DNA from 2 places in the Streptomyces sp. NPDC048389 genome. Region 2 is predicted to be linked to the other one. Evidence: riboswitches for the same ligand, from Rfam matches in the RefSeq annotation. Region 2 holds a riboswitch; the other holds the start of a gene.

Region 1 (6,140 bases), on a different contig from region 2:
CCCTTGGGGCCAAGGGTGACCTTGACGGCGTCGGCGAGCTGGTTCATCCCGCGCTCGAGACCGCGCCGTGCCTCCTCGTCGAACGCGATGATCTTGGCCATGTGAAGTGGTCCTCCCGGACTGGGGTGGATTGCTTCGGATCGCATCCGGTGCCCGCGACGGACGGCCTGCTCGCCTTGTGGTTCCTTGCCCCACCCGGCTCGCGGACCTCACCGACCCGATCCAAGTTCTGTCACTCTCACTAGGAGAGTGCTAACGCCAATGATTAGCACTCGACCCCCGAGAGTGCAAGCGCCTTCGTGGATCGCGAGGGGGCGTGCGCGCGTCCGCGGAGGCGGGCACGTGCGCCTGCGGACAGGTCGGCGCGGGCGTGTCAGGGCACGCGTGAGGGGCTCGGCTCCCGGTGACCGGGAGCCGAGCCCCTCATGCGTGAGTGCGTCGGTGGCCGAACGCGCCTGGATCAGTCGGATCAGACGGATCAGACGGCGAGCTTGACCATGTCCGCCTGCGGACCCTTCTGCCCCTGCGAGATCTCGAATTCGACTCGCTGACCTTCTTCAAGGGTGCGGTATCCGTCCATCTGGATCGCGCTGTAGTGGACGAAAACATCCGCACCACCGTCGACCGCGATGAAGCCGTACCCCTTCTCCGCGTTGAACCACTTGACGGTGCCCTGAGCCATGCCTAACTCCCCTATTACTGGCCCTTGCGCAGATCCGCACTTCGCGGACCCGGGTCAGACCTCCACCCCAGCAGGAGGGGTGTGCGCCGGAACGCGTCGACCGCGGCTGAATGTATCTGCCCAACTGCCCTCTGCAACAGGTCAGTCGGACGAGAAATCTGGGCAGGACCGAACGACCGATCCAGCTGATTCCATGGAATTCCGGGGCAAGTCGGGCCCGGCAAATGACACCTAAGTGGCAATTCGATCACGCAGGTTGGCCGCATTCTTACGGAACTCGAAGGCATTCACGCGCGGCCGGCGGAGGGGGCTTCCCAGACTCTATCGCGCTCAACCATGCAGAATTGCCCCCTCCGCTTCTCGGGCGGAGGGGGCAATCAGGTAACTGCGGGTAAATCCTTGGGGAAAGATCCTTGGCAAGAGATCCCCGGGGAGAGATCAGCCGCCGGCGACCGCGGGGATGATCGACACGCCCGCACCCTCCGGCGTGGCCGTCTCCAGACCCTGCTCGAACCGGACGTCGTCGTCGTTCACGTACACGTTGACGAACCGGCGCAGCTTGCCCTGGTCGTCCAGGACGCGGGCCGCGATACCGGTGTGGTTCTTCTCGAGGTCCGCGATGACCTCGGCGAGGGTCGCGCCCTCCGCCGGGACCTCGGCCTGCCCGCCCGTGTACGTACGGAGGATGGTGGGGATGCGGACGTTGACGCTCATGTGTGCAGCCTTCCTTGGGTCTCGGATCTCAGCGATCGTGGCGGGCCAGGCCGGCGTCGCGGAACGCGTCCAGGCTCGGGCGGATGACGGCGGTCGCCTGCGAGGTCTCCGCGACCGCGTCGAGGGTCTTGAGGCCGTCGCCGGTGTTGAGCACGACGGTGGTGAGCGTCGGGTCGAGGACGCCCGCCTCGATCAGCTTCTTCGCCACACCCACCGTCACGCCACCCGCCGTCTCGGCGAAGATGCCCTCGGTCCGGGCCAGCAGCTTGATCGCGTCGACGACCTGCTCGTCGTTCACGTCCTCCACCGCGCCGCCGGTACGGCGGGCGATGTCCAGGACGTACGGTCCGTCGGCCGGGTTGCCGATGGCCAGCGACTTGGCGATGGTGTTCGGCTTCTGGGGGCGCACCACGTCGTGCCCGGCCTTGAAAGCGGCAGAGACCGGCGAGCAGCCCTCCGCCTGGGCACCGAAGATCTTGTACGGCCTGTCCTCGACGAGTCCGAGCCTGATCAGCTCCTGCAGCCCCTTGTCGATCTTCGTGAGCTGCGAGCCCGACGCGATCGGCACGACGAGCTGGTCCGGCAGCCGCCAGCCGAGCTGCTCGCAGATCTCGTACGCCAGGGTCTTGGAGCCCTCGGCGTAGTACGGGCGGAGGTTGACGTTGACGAAGCCCCAGCCGTCGCCCAGCGGGTCGCCGATGAGCTCGGAGCAGAAGCGGTTCACGTCGTCGTAGTTGCCCTCGATGCCGACGAGCTCCCCGCCGTACACCGCGGCCATGACGACCTTGCCCTGCTCCAGGTCGTGCGGGATGAACACGCAGGAACGGAACCCGGCCCGCGCGGCGGCGGCGCCGACCGCGCCCGCGAGGTTGCCGGTGGAGGAGCAGGACAGGGTGGTGAAGCCGAAGGCACGGGCGGCCTCGAGGGCCTGGGCGACGACGCGGTCCTTGAAGGAGTGCGTCGGGTTGCCGGAGTCGTCCTTGATGAAGAGACCGCCGGTGACACCCAGTTCACGGGCGAGGTTGTCGGCCTTGACGAGCTGGGTCCAGCCCGGGTTCAGATTCGGCTTGTCGGCCACGTCGGCGGGGACGGGCAGCAGCGGGGCGTAGCGCCAGATGTTGGCCGGGCCGGCCTCGATCTGCTTCCGCAGCTCTTCGGGGCTGCCGCTCGGGAGGTCGTATGCGACTTCGAGCGGCCCGAAACACTCCGCACACGCGAAGATGGGGCCGAGTTCGAAACGCTGTCCGCATTCCCGGCAGGCGAGGGCGGTGGCGGGGCCGAGGTCCACTGAGGTGGACGCGGTGGCGGAGGTGCTTGCGACGGTCTGCGCAGCCATGATGGCGAGGCCCTTTCTCCTCATCTTCCTTGTGACGCATTTCGCCACAAGACGGAATTGGCACCTTCCCCACCGTGACCTCGCGGTCGGCGGGAGGGTTGCCGGGGCTTCAACGGGCCGTTCCCTCTGCCCCTCTGGATGAGCGGTATGGCTCCGGACGTGCGGTCCGGGCGTTTGTGTGCGTGGACCCCCGAGATGCGAGGGTCGTTCGCGTTGTTCAAGACTGTAACCGAAGCCCCGGACGGTTGAGACAGTCGTCCGAACGGCGAGATGGATCACACGACCACTGTTCACCGCCTGTTTGTCGACTGCCGAGGGAGACGCGAAGTGCTCGATGAGGTGGCCCGCTGGCTGAGCCGGCGCTCCTGGTCCGCGTCCGACCGCTCCCTCGACCGGCTGATATCCGCCAAGGTCAGGCAGGGTACGACGGTCAGTGTCGTGCTTCCCGCGCTGAACGAGGAAGCGACGGTCGGCGACATCGTCACGATCATCCGCCGCGAACTCATGGAGAACGTCCCGCTCGTCGACGAGCTGGTCGTCGTCGACTCCGCCTCCAGCGACCGCACGTCCGAGGTCGCCGCGGCCGCGGGCGCCCGCGTGGTGCACCGCGACGCGATCCTGCCCGGCCTGCCCGCCGTGGCCGGCAAGGGCGAGGTGCTGTGGCGGTCGCTGCTGGTGACCGGCGGTGACATCGTCTGCTTCTGCGACTCGGACCTGCGCGACTTCTCGCCCGACTTCGTCTCCGGCATCGTCGGACCGCTGCTGACCGAGCCGGAGGTCCAGTTCGTCAAGGCCATGTACGACCGCCCTCTCGGCGGTGGCGCCGCCCCCGGCCCCGACGGGGCGCCCGCCCAGGGCGGACGGGTGACCGAGCTGGTGGCCCGGCCGCTGCTCAATCTGCACTGGCCGCAGCTGGCCGGCTTCGTCCAGCCGCTCGGCGGCGAGTACGCGGCGCGGCGCTCGCTGCTGGAACGCCTCCCGTTCCCGGTCGGGTACGGGGTGGAGCTGGGCCTGCTGGTCGACTCGCTGAACCTGGTCGGCCTCGACGCCCTGGCCCAGGTCGACGTCGGCACCCGCAAACACCGCCACCAGGACGGACAGGCGCTCGGGAGAATGGCCGCGACGATCTACCGCACCGCGCAACTGCGGCTGTCCCGGCCGCACTTGGTACGGCCGTCGATCACCCAGTTCGACCGGGTCGGGAACGGCTTCGCCCCCCGGACCTACCCGGTGGACACGGAGGAGCGTCCGCCGATGCTCGAGATCGGTGAGTACGCGGCGCGTCGCGCGGCATAAGCGGAGCATTCCAGTCATTTTGCCTAGATTCCTGACGTATGGGACTTATCGGATTTCTTGCTCCGGCGCGCGGCAGACACCGCAGGCCCACGCCCTTTGCCGCGCACGACCGGCTGACCCGTCTGCTCGGCGTGCTCGCCGTCACGACCGTCACGACCGCCGCGACCCTCGGACCGGCGGGCCCCGCGGCGGCGTCGCAGCACGTGGGGATGGCGCGCACCGGCGCCGCGACGGAACAACTGTGGCTGCTGGGCGGCATCGCCCTGAGCCTCACGGCGGCGGGCCTCGTCGCCCTCGCGGCCACCCGCGACCGCCGGGACCCCTGACACCGGCCCGGACCGACCGCCGGGCCCCTCGGCACCCGGGCGGGACCGCCCCCTAAACCTCTGCCACCCCACCCGCCCCACCGCCACGCCCCCGACACCCGGGCTCTTCCCGCCGGCACGCCCCCAACAGCCGGGCTCTTCCCACCGGCAGTCGCAGAAGACTTCACCGGCGACGGCAAGGCCGACCTCGGTGTGCTCTACCGGTACTCCCCGACCGCGGACGGCAGGAACCGGACCGGCGTATGGACCTTCGCCAGTAACGGCCCTGACTTCGCCGCCCCGGTGAGGCACTGGGACAGCAAGCTCTAGGGACGCACCGGTACGGAGTGCGGCGGCTCAGCGGAGGACCGCCGTGCCCCTTGCCCGGAACCGGACGTACGCACGTTTGAGGGGCAGCGGTACGGGCTAGGTTTCGGCACATGGTCTCCGACGCAGCCCAGATCCTCGTCGCGTCCAACCGCGGCCCAGTTTCGTACGCGCTGAACGAGGACGGAGAACTCGACGCCCGCCGCGGCGGTGGGGGACTCGTCTCCGGCCTGTCGGCCATCGGCTCGAACGCCCGCTCGCTGTGGGTGTGCGCGGCCCTCGGCGACGGTGACCGCGAGGCCGTGCGGCGAGGGCTCGGCGAGCCCGGCGTGCGGATGCTGGACATCCCCGCGGCCGTCCACCACGACGCGTACAACGGCATCGCCAACTCGGTGCTGTGGTTCGTGCATCACATGCTGTACCAGACGCCCCTGGAGCCCGTTTTCGGCCAGGAGTTCCGGCGGCAGTGGGGCGCGTACCGGCTCTACAACCGGGCGTTCGCGGAGGCGCTCGCCGCGGAGGCGGCCGACGACGCGGTGGTGCTGGTGCAGGACTACCACCTGGCGCTGGTGCCCGGGATGCTCCGCGAGCTCCGCCCGGACCTGCGGATCGGGCACTTCTCGCACACCCCGTGGGCACCCCCCGAGTACTTCGCGATGCTCCCGGGCGATGTCGCGGAGGAACTGCTGCTCGGGATGCTCGGCGCGGACCGCCTCGGTTTTCTGACCAAGCGCTGGCTGCGGGCCTTCCAGAGCTGCGCCACGGCCGTGCTGGCCCCGTACGACGGGACGTCGGTGTGGCCGAAGGACAACGAGCCGGCCTTCGAGTTCCGGATGGAGGGCCGCGGCCGCCACCGGACCCGGCTCGGAGTGCACGCGCTCGGGGCCGACGCCGACTTCCTGCGGGAGCGTGCCGCGCGGCCCGACGTCGAGGAGCGCATGGCCGCCCTGCGGGCGCAGACCGGCGAGGGCCGGCGGACGATCGTCCGCGTCGACCGCACGGAACTGTCCAAGAACATCGTGCGCGGTCTGCTGTCCTTCCGGGAGCTGCTGGAGGAGCGGCCCGAGTGGCGTGAACGCGTCGTGCACATCGCACTCGCCTACCCCTCCCGCCAGGATCTCGCGGTCTACCGCGACTACACGGCCGAGGTCTCCCGCGTCGCCGAGGAGATCAACGCGCAGTACGGCACGGACGGCTGGACTCCCGTCGTCGTGCATGTGAAGGACGACTTCGCCCGCTCACTGGCCGCCTACCGGATGGCAGACGTCGCGCTGGTCAACCCGATCAGGGACGGGATGAACCTGGTCGCCAAGGAGGTTCCCGTCGTCACCGACCTCGGCTGCGCCCTGGTGCTGTCACGGGAGGCCGGCGCCCACGAGGAACTCGGCGACGACGCCGTCACCGTCAACCCGTACGACGTGAGCGGCACCGCGGCCGCGCTGCACGAGGCGCTGACGATGGCACCGGACGAGCGGGCCGA
Region 2 (6,140 bases):
CAGCGGCGCGACAAGGACAAGGTGCTGCACGGACGCGAGTCCGGCATCATCAAGCGGCTGCCGCACGGTGAGTTCGTCGAGGTCCACGAGCCGCTGTCGCAGGCCGACCTGCACAAGCTGACCGCGCACGAGCAGTACAAGCCCGCCGAGATCGGCCCGGCGGTCGACGAGAACGGCGTGCGCCGCAAGGTCAAGCGCACCGAGAAGCTGCGCGCCAAGCTCAGCAGGGGCTACTACGGCGGGGACAACCAGATTCCCAAGCCGACGACCGAGGAGTACAAGGAGATCACCAGCGGCCACGGCCACCACTGATCCCCGACCCGCACGTCGCCACGGCGCCGGGCCCCGTCCACTCGATGGACGGGGCCCTTCGCCGTGTCCGAGGGCTGGATAGGGTGGACCCATCCCGCCCCCTGCGGTCCGGCGGCCGTGGGGGGAGCCGAGCTGTGGACCCCAGGAGCGGACCATGAACGTTGTGACCCCGGCAGGCGGCGACAGCGTGGCGGCACACTCCTGGCCCGGCGTGCTGAACGCCCTTCTCGACAACCGCGACCAGGGCGCGGACGCCACCGCGTGGGCCATGGACCGGATCCTCAGCGGAGAGGCGACCGACGCCCAGATCGCCGGTTTCGCGGTGGCCCTGCGGGCCAAGGGCGAGACCGTCGAGGAGATCTCCGGTCTGGTGCGGACGATGTACGAGCACGCCAATCTCATCGAGGTGCCCGGCAGATGCGTCGACATCGTCGGCACCGGCGGCGACGGTGCGAAGACCGTCAACATCTCCACCATGTCGGCGATCGTGGTCGCCGGTACGGGTGCCAAGGTCGTCAAGCACGGCAACCGCGCCGCATCCTCCGCGAGCGGCGCGTCCGACGTCCTGGAGAAGCTCGGCGTCAATCTGGAGCTGACCCCGCAGCGGGTCGCGGAGGTGGCCGAGCAGGCGGGCATCACCTTCTGCTTCGCCGTGAAGTTCCATCCGGCGCTGCGGCACGTCGCCGCCGCCCGCAAGGAACTCGGCATCCGCACGACGTTCAACTTCCTCGGCCCGCTCACCAATCCGGCGCGGGTCGGGGCCCAGGCCACCGGCGTGGCCGACGCCAGGATGGCACCGATCATGGCCGGAGTGCTGGCCGAGCGGGGCTCGTCCGCCCTGGTCTTCCGGGGTGACGACGGCCTCGACGAGCTGACCACGACGGCCACCTCCCGGGTGTGGGTCGTCCGGGACGGCGCCGTGCGCGAGGAGACCTTCGATCCGCGCGACGTCGGCATCGACCTCGTGCCCGTCGAGGCGCTGCGCGGCGCGGACGCCTCGTACAACGCGGACGTGGCGCGCCGGCTGCTGGCGGGCGAGACCGGTCCCGTACGCGACGCGGTGCTCCTCAACGCGGCGGCCGCGCTGGCCGCGCTGGAGCAGGCGGACGGCACGCTGAACGAGCAGCTGGCGGCCGGGATCGCGCGCGCCGCCCGGTCGATCGACTCCGGGGACGCCAGGGCGGCGCTGGAGCGCTGGGTGGCGGCCAGCAACGCGTAGCCGTCCGCGGGGGAGCGGTCCGCATGGCGGACCTCTCCCTTGCGCTGTCCGCGACGTATGGCAGGATGCTTCCCAAGGTCATGAGTGACAGCGACTACGGCCCCGGCCCGCTGTCCGGCAACCCTCCGTCCGTGGCGGGGTGCCCCGGGTGAAGACCAGGCCGCAGGCAACAAGGTCTGCGGCAAGCGCGGACCCCCGCGGTGTCGTCGAACGCCGTGTCCCCGGGGTCCTGGTCCTCAAGGGAGCAGCCTCGTGAGCAAGCGAATGCGATAGGGCGTCCGAGCCCCTTCTTCACCATCCTCCGCACGGCGGACGCCGTGCGTCGAGGCACACCCGTATCCGGGTTCCTGAAGCCGATTCGCCTCATCCGCCGGGAGATACCGCCATGTCCGCGTACCCGAACACCGCCGAGACCGCTGCCGCCGACACCGCCGCCGGCCCGTCCCTGTGTCCCCCGCTGCCGGTCCTCGGACGGGACGTCACCGTCCCGCTCGTCACCGGCGGCGAAGTCACCTATGCCGCCCTCGACTACGCGGCCAGCGCCCCGGCGCTCCAGCGCGTCTGGGACGACGTCGCCGCGTACGCCCCGTACTACGGCAGCGTGCACCGCGGCGCAGGGTACCTCTCGCAGCTCTCCACCGACCTGTTCGAGAACAGCCGCACCCGGGTGCACGAGTTCCTCGGGTGCCGTGAGGACGACCAGGTCGTCTTCACCCGCTCCACCACCGACTCCCTCAACCTGCTCGCCGGCGCGCTCCCCGCCGGATGCCGGGTGTTCGTCTTCGAGACCGAGCACCACGCGTCGCTGCTGCCGTGGCGGGACGCCCGGGTGACGTACCTGAACGCGCCGCGTACGCACGGCGAGGCCGTCCGCACGCTGGAGCACGCACTCGCCGACCGCGACCCCCACGGCCCCGCCCTGGTGTGCGTCACCGGCGCGTCGAACGTCACCGGTGAGCTGTGGCCGGTGAAGGAACTGGCGGCGGCGGCCCACGCCCACGGTGCCCGTATCGTCCTCGACGCCGCTCAACTGGCGCCCCACCACCCGGTCTCCGTCGAGGAGCTGGACGTGGACTGGATCGCCTTCTCCGGGCACAAGCTGTACGCGCCGTTCGGTTCCGGTGTGCTCGCCGGGCGGTCGGACTGGCTGCGGGAGGCGGAGCCGTACCTCGCGGGCGGCGGTGCCTCGCGCGCGGTGGCACGGCGGGCCGACGGAGGAGTGGACGTCGAGTGGCACACCGGCGCCGCACGGCACGAGGCGGGTTCCCCGAACGTGATCGGCGTCTACTCGATCGCCTCCGCCTGCAAGGCACTCACGGAGGCCGGGTTCGACACCCTGGTCGCCCGTGAGCAGCACCTGATCGCGAAGGTCCGGACAGGACTCGCCGATGTGCCCGAGGTCAGGGTGCTGTCGTTGTTCGGCGACGACGCCCCGCGGGTCGGTGTCCTGTCCTTCGTCGTGGACGGCTGGAACAGCTCGCACTTCGCCGCCGCGCTGTCCGCCGAGTACGGCATCGGCGTACGCGACGGCCTGTTCTGCGCCCACCCGCTCGTGCGCACCCTGCTGGGCAGCGACCCGCAGGACGTCGGCGAGTGCGGCGCGCCGGAGACGGAGCCGGGGGAGAGGTCCCTGAACGCCATCCGCGTCAGCTTCGGCGCGGGCACGCCCGACGAGCACGTGGAGCGGTTCGTAGGCGCCGTGAAGGAGCTGGTCCGCGACGGCGCGCAGTGGAAGTACCGCACCGAGGACGGGCGTTGCGTGCCCGACCGGGGCTGACTCAGGCCGCCAGCCGGGTGCCCACCAGCACCATCCGCAGCGCTCGCTCCGCCGCGTCGGCGAGGAACTCGCCGGCCCGGTCCAGTGCTTCCGGCAGCGGTACGGGCGCCGGCACGATCGAGCCGTAGGCGTCGACGCCCGCCGCGGTGACCTCGTGGACGCCCTGGCCGAGCGTGCCGGCGAGCGCCAGCACCGGCACTCCTGCGGCGCGCGCCCGGTGCGCGACCTCGGCCGGGATCTTGCCGCGTACGGTCTGGCCGTCCAGCGCGCCCTCCGCGGTGATCACCAGGTCGGCGCGGGCCAGCCGGGTGTCCAGGTCGACGTGGTCCAGCAGCACGTCGAAGCGGGGCAGCAGCCGGGCGCCGAGCGCGGCGAGCCCGGCGCCGAGACCGCCCGACGCGCCGGTGCCCGGGGCGCCGCGCAGATCGACCGCGGCCGGCAGTGCGGCGGCGAGGCGGGCCGCCCAGTGCTCGAGGGCCGCCGACAACTCCTCGACCTGGGCGGGGGTCGCGCCCTTCTGGGGGCTGAAGACACGGGCGACGCCGAGCGGTCCGCACAGCACGTTGTACGGGTTGCAGGCGACGAGGACCTCGGCCGCGGCGACCCGCGGATCGATGCCGCCGGTGTCGATCCGTGCCAGGCGCCGCAACTCCCTCCCGCCCGGGGGCAGCTCGGTCCCCTCGGTGTCCAGCAGCCGCACGCCGAGGGCCTGCAGCGCGCCGGCCCCGCCGTCGGAGGTGCCGGAGTCGCCGCAGCCGACCAGGATCCTGTGCGCGCCGGCGTCCAGCGCTGCCCGGATCAGCTCGCCCACCCCGTACGTGGTGGTGGCGCCCGGGTCGCGGCGGCCCGGCGGCACCAGGGCGAGACCGGCGACGGCCGCCATCTCGACGACCGCGGTGCCGTCGCCCAGCAGCGCGAAGTGCGTGGGCACCGGGTTGCCGAGCGGGCCGGTCGCGACACGCGGCACGAGCCGGCCGCCGGTCGCGGCCGCCAGCGCCTCGGCCGTACCCTCCCCGCCGTCCACCAGCGGGATCAGGTCGATGTCGGCGTCCGGCGCGGCCCTGCGCAGGCCCTCCGCGATCGACTCGGCGGCCTCACGGGCGGTCAGCGACTCCTTGAAACCGCTGGGCGCGACGGCGATGCGGTACGGGGCACGGGTCATGGCCGGGTCTCCAGAAGAACGGGCACGCCGAGCAGCGGCCAGACGGTGAGGGCGAACAGCAGCACCACGGCGGCGCTGAGCGGCGCGAGCAGTGCGGACAGCCACAGCAGATCGCGCGGGGTGAACGTGGGCACACCGTCGGGCGGGTCGGAGAAGAGCGTGACCGGCTTGGCGGAGGCGGGCAGCGTGTGGCAGAACCCGGCCGCGGCGGTGGAGGCGAGCGCCGCGGAGACCGGGTTGACCCCGGCACCGGCGGCCGCGGCCACCACCAGCGGGACGAGGACGGCGGAGCGCGCGGAACGCGACTGCAGGACCAGATGGGCGGCCGTGCCGACCACCACGGTCACCGCGAGGAACAGCCACGCGGGCAGACCGTCCGGCAGCCGTCCCACCAGCCACCCGGCGGCGCCCGAGTCGGCCAGCGCCACTCCCATCGCGGCCGTCGCGGCCATGAAGAGCAGCAGCGGCCACGGCACGGTCCGCAGTCCGTCCTTCAGCCGTACGGTCCCGAGAGCGGGCGATGCCGCCACGACCGCGCCGATCAGCGCGACCACGGCCGGCGGCACCCCGTGCAGCGGTTCGCTGCACCACAGGGCCACCACCGTGCCCAGCAACATCACGCACCGGCTCTCCGCGGTCGTCAGCGCACCGGTCACCGGAGTGGGGGAGTGCTCCTGGAGCAGCTCGGGCGTGATCTTCACCGGCGCGCGCCGCTCCGCCCGTGGGGTCGTCGTCAACAGGACCGCCTCCGCGGCCAGATGGGACGAGACGACTGCCAGCGGCAGCCCCAGCAGCAGCCATTCGACGAAGCCGAGCCGCTCACCGGTCTGCTCCCACAGCACGCTGACCGTGATCAGATGCGCACCCGCGCCGATGAGGGTCGCGACGGCGGACAGCAGCACGACCGTCGGGAAGAGCAGCGCCAGCATCACCACCAGCCGCCGCCGGTCGGCGAGCACCTTGGCGAGCGCGAGGAAAACCGGCATGGCCAGCGCCGCACGCCCCGAGGTGGCCGGCACGGCGAACGCGGTGACCACCAGGGCGGCGGTCGTCAGATGCACCAACTGCCGTACCGTGCGCGCCCCGCTGACGAGGAACGCCGCCGCACGGCCGGCGAGTCCGGTCCTCGCCACGGCGGCGGCGAGGACGAAGGCGCAGATCAGCAGCCAGACCGTCGCGTCGCCCAGGGTGGCGAAGAGGGTCTCGGCGCTGATCACCCCGGTCGCGGTGAGGGCGAGCCCCGCCCCGAGCGCCGTGTAGGTGTCGTCGACCGGAGCGACGGTCCAGGCGCAGGTGGCGAGCGCGAACACGGCGAGGGTGAGCCGGGCTTCACCGTTCAGCGACGGGAGGACCGTGGGGACGGCGAGCAGCGCGCAGACACTGAGCGCCGTGCACAGCCAGACCGCCTGGCGAAGGGAGAGGACCACGACGATCAGTCTGGCAGCGGGCCGTGAGCCGCGGATGAGCCGCCGATGAAGGAAGGTTCATCCGTGATCATGCTCTTTGCGCCTTCTACGGCATTCGGTAGCCCATGCCCCGTACGGTCTCCAGTCGCCCGGCGCCCAGCTTCTTGCGCAGCGCCCGCACGTAGACGTCCACGATGTTGGAGCCGGGGTCGAAGTCGTAGCCCCAGACGTGGGAGAGGATCTGCTCCCGGGACAGCACCTGGC

What was found. A riboswitch is a leader RNA that binds a small molecule or an ion and turns the genes downstream of it on or off. The one in region 2 is predicted to bind S-adenosylmethionine.
Region 1: linked by a shared signal. The riboswitch ahead of thrC (threonine synthase) and the one ahead of AB0903_RS18035 (aminotransferase class V-fold PLP-dependent enzyme) in region 2 are both predicted to bind S-adenosylmethionine.

Annotation. Positions count from the first base shown of each region.
Region 1 covers NZ_JBEZKP010000009.1:143,248-149,387, forward strand. The annotation lists gene groL (chaperonin GroEL) at 1-101, opposite strand, end outside; gene AB0903_RS09900 (cold-shock protein) at 479-682, opposite strand; gene AB0903_RS09905 (MoaD/ThiS family protein) at 1,121-1,396, opposite strand; gene thrC (threonine synthase) at 1,425-2,732, opposite strand; SAM riboswitch class I at 2,750-2,877, opposite strand; gene AB0903_RS09915 (glucosyl-3-phosphoglycerate synthase) at 3,060-4,028, shown strand; gene AB0903_RS09920 (hypothetical protein) at 4,067-4,354, shown strand; gene AB0903_RS09925 (trehalose-6-phosphate synthase) at 4,774-6,140, shown strand, end outside.
Region 2 covers NZ_JBEZKP010000023.1:59,600-65,739, reverse strand. The annotation lists gene AB0903_RS18045 (cytochrome bc complex cytochrome b subunit) at 1-312, shown strand, start outside; gene trpD (anthranilate phosphoribosyltransferase) at 467-1,531, shown strand; SAM riboswitch class IV at 1,608-1,725, shown strand; gene AB0903_RS18035 (aminotransferase class V-fold PLP-dependent enzyme) at 1,917-3,308, shown strand; gene AB0903_RS18030 (glycerate kinase) at 3,310-4,470, opposite strand; gene AB0903_RS18025 (SLC13 family permease) at 4,467-5,897, opposite strand; gene AB0903_RS18020 (response regulator transcription factor) at 5,983-6,140, opposite strand, start outside.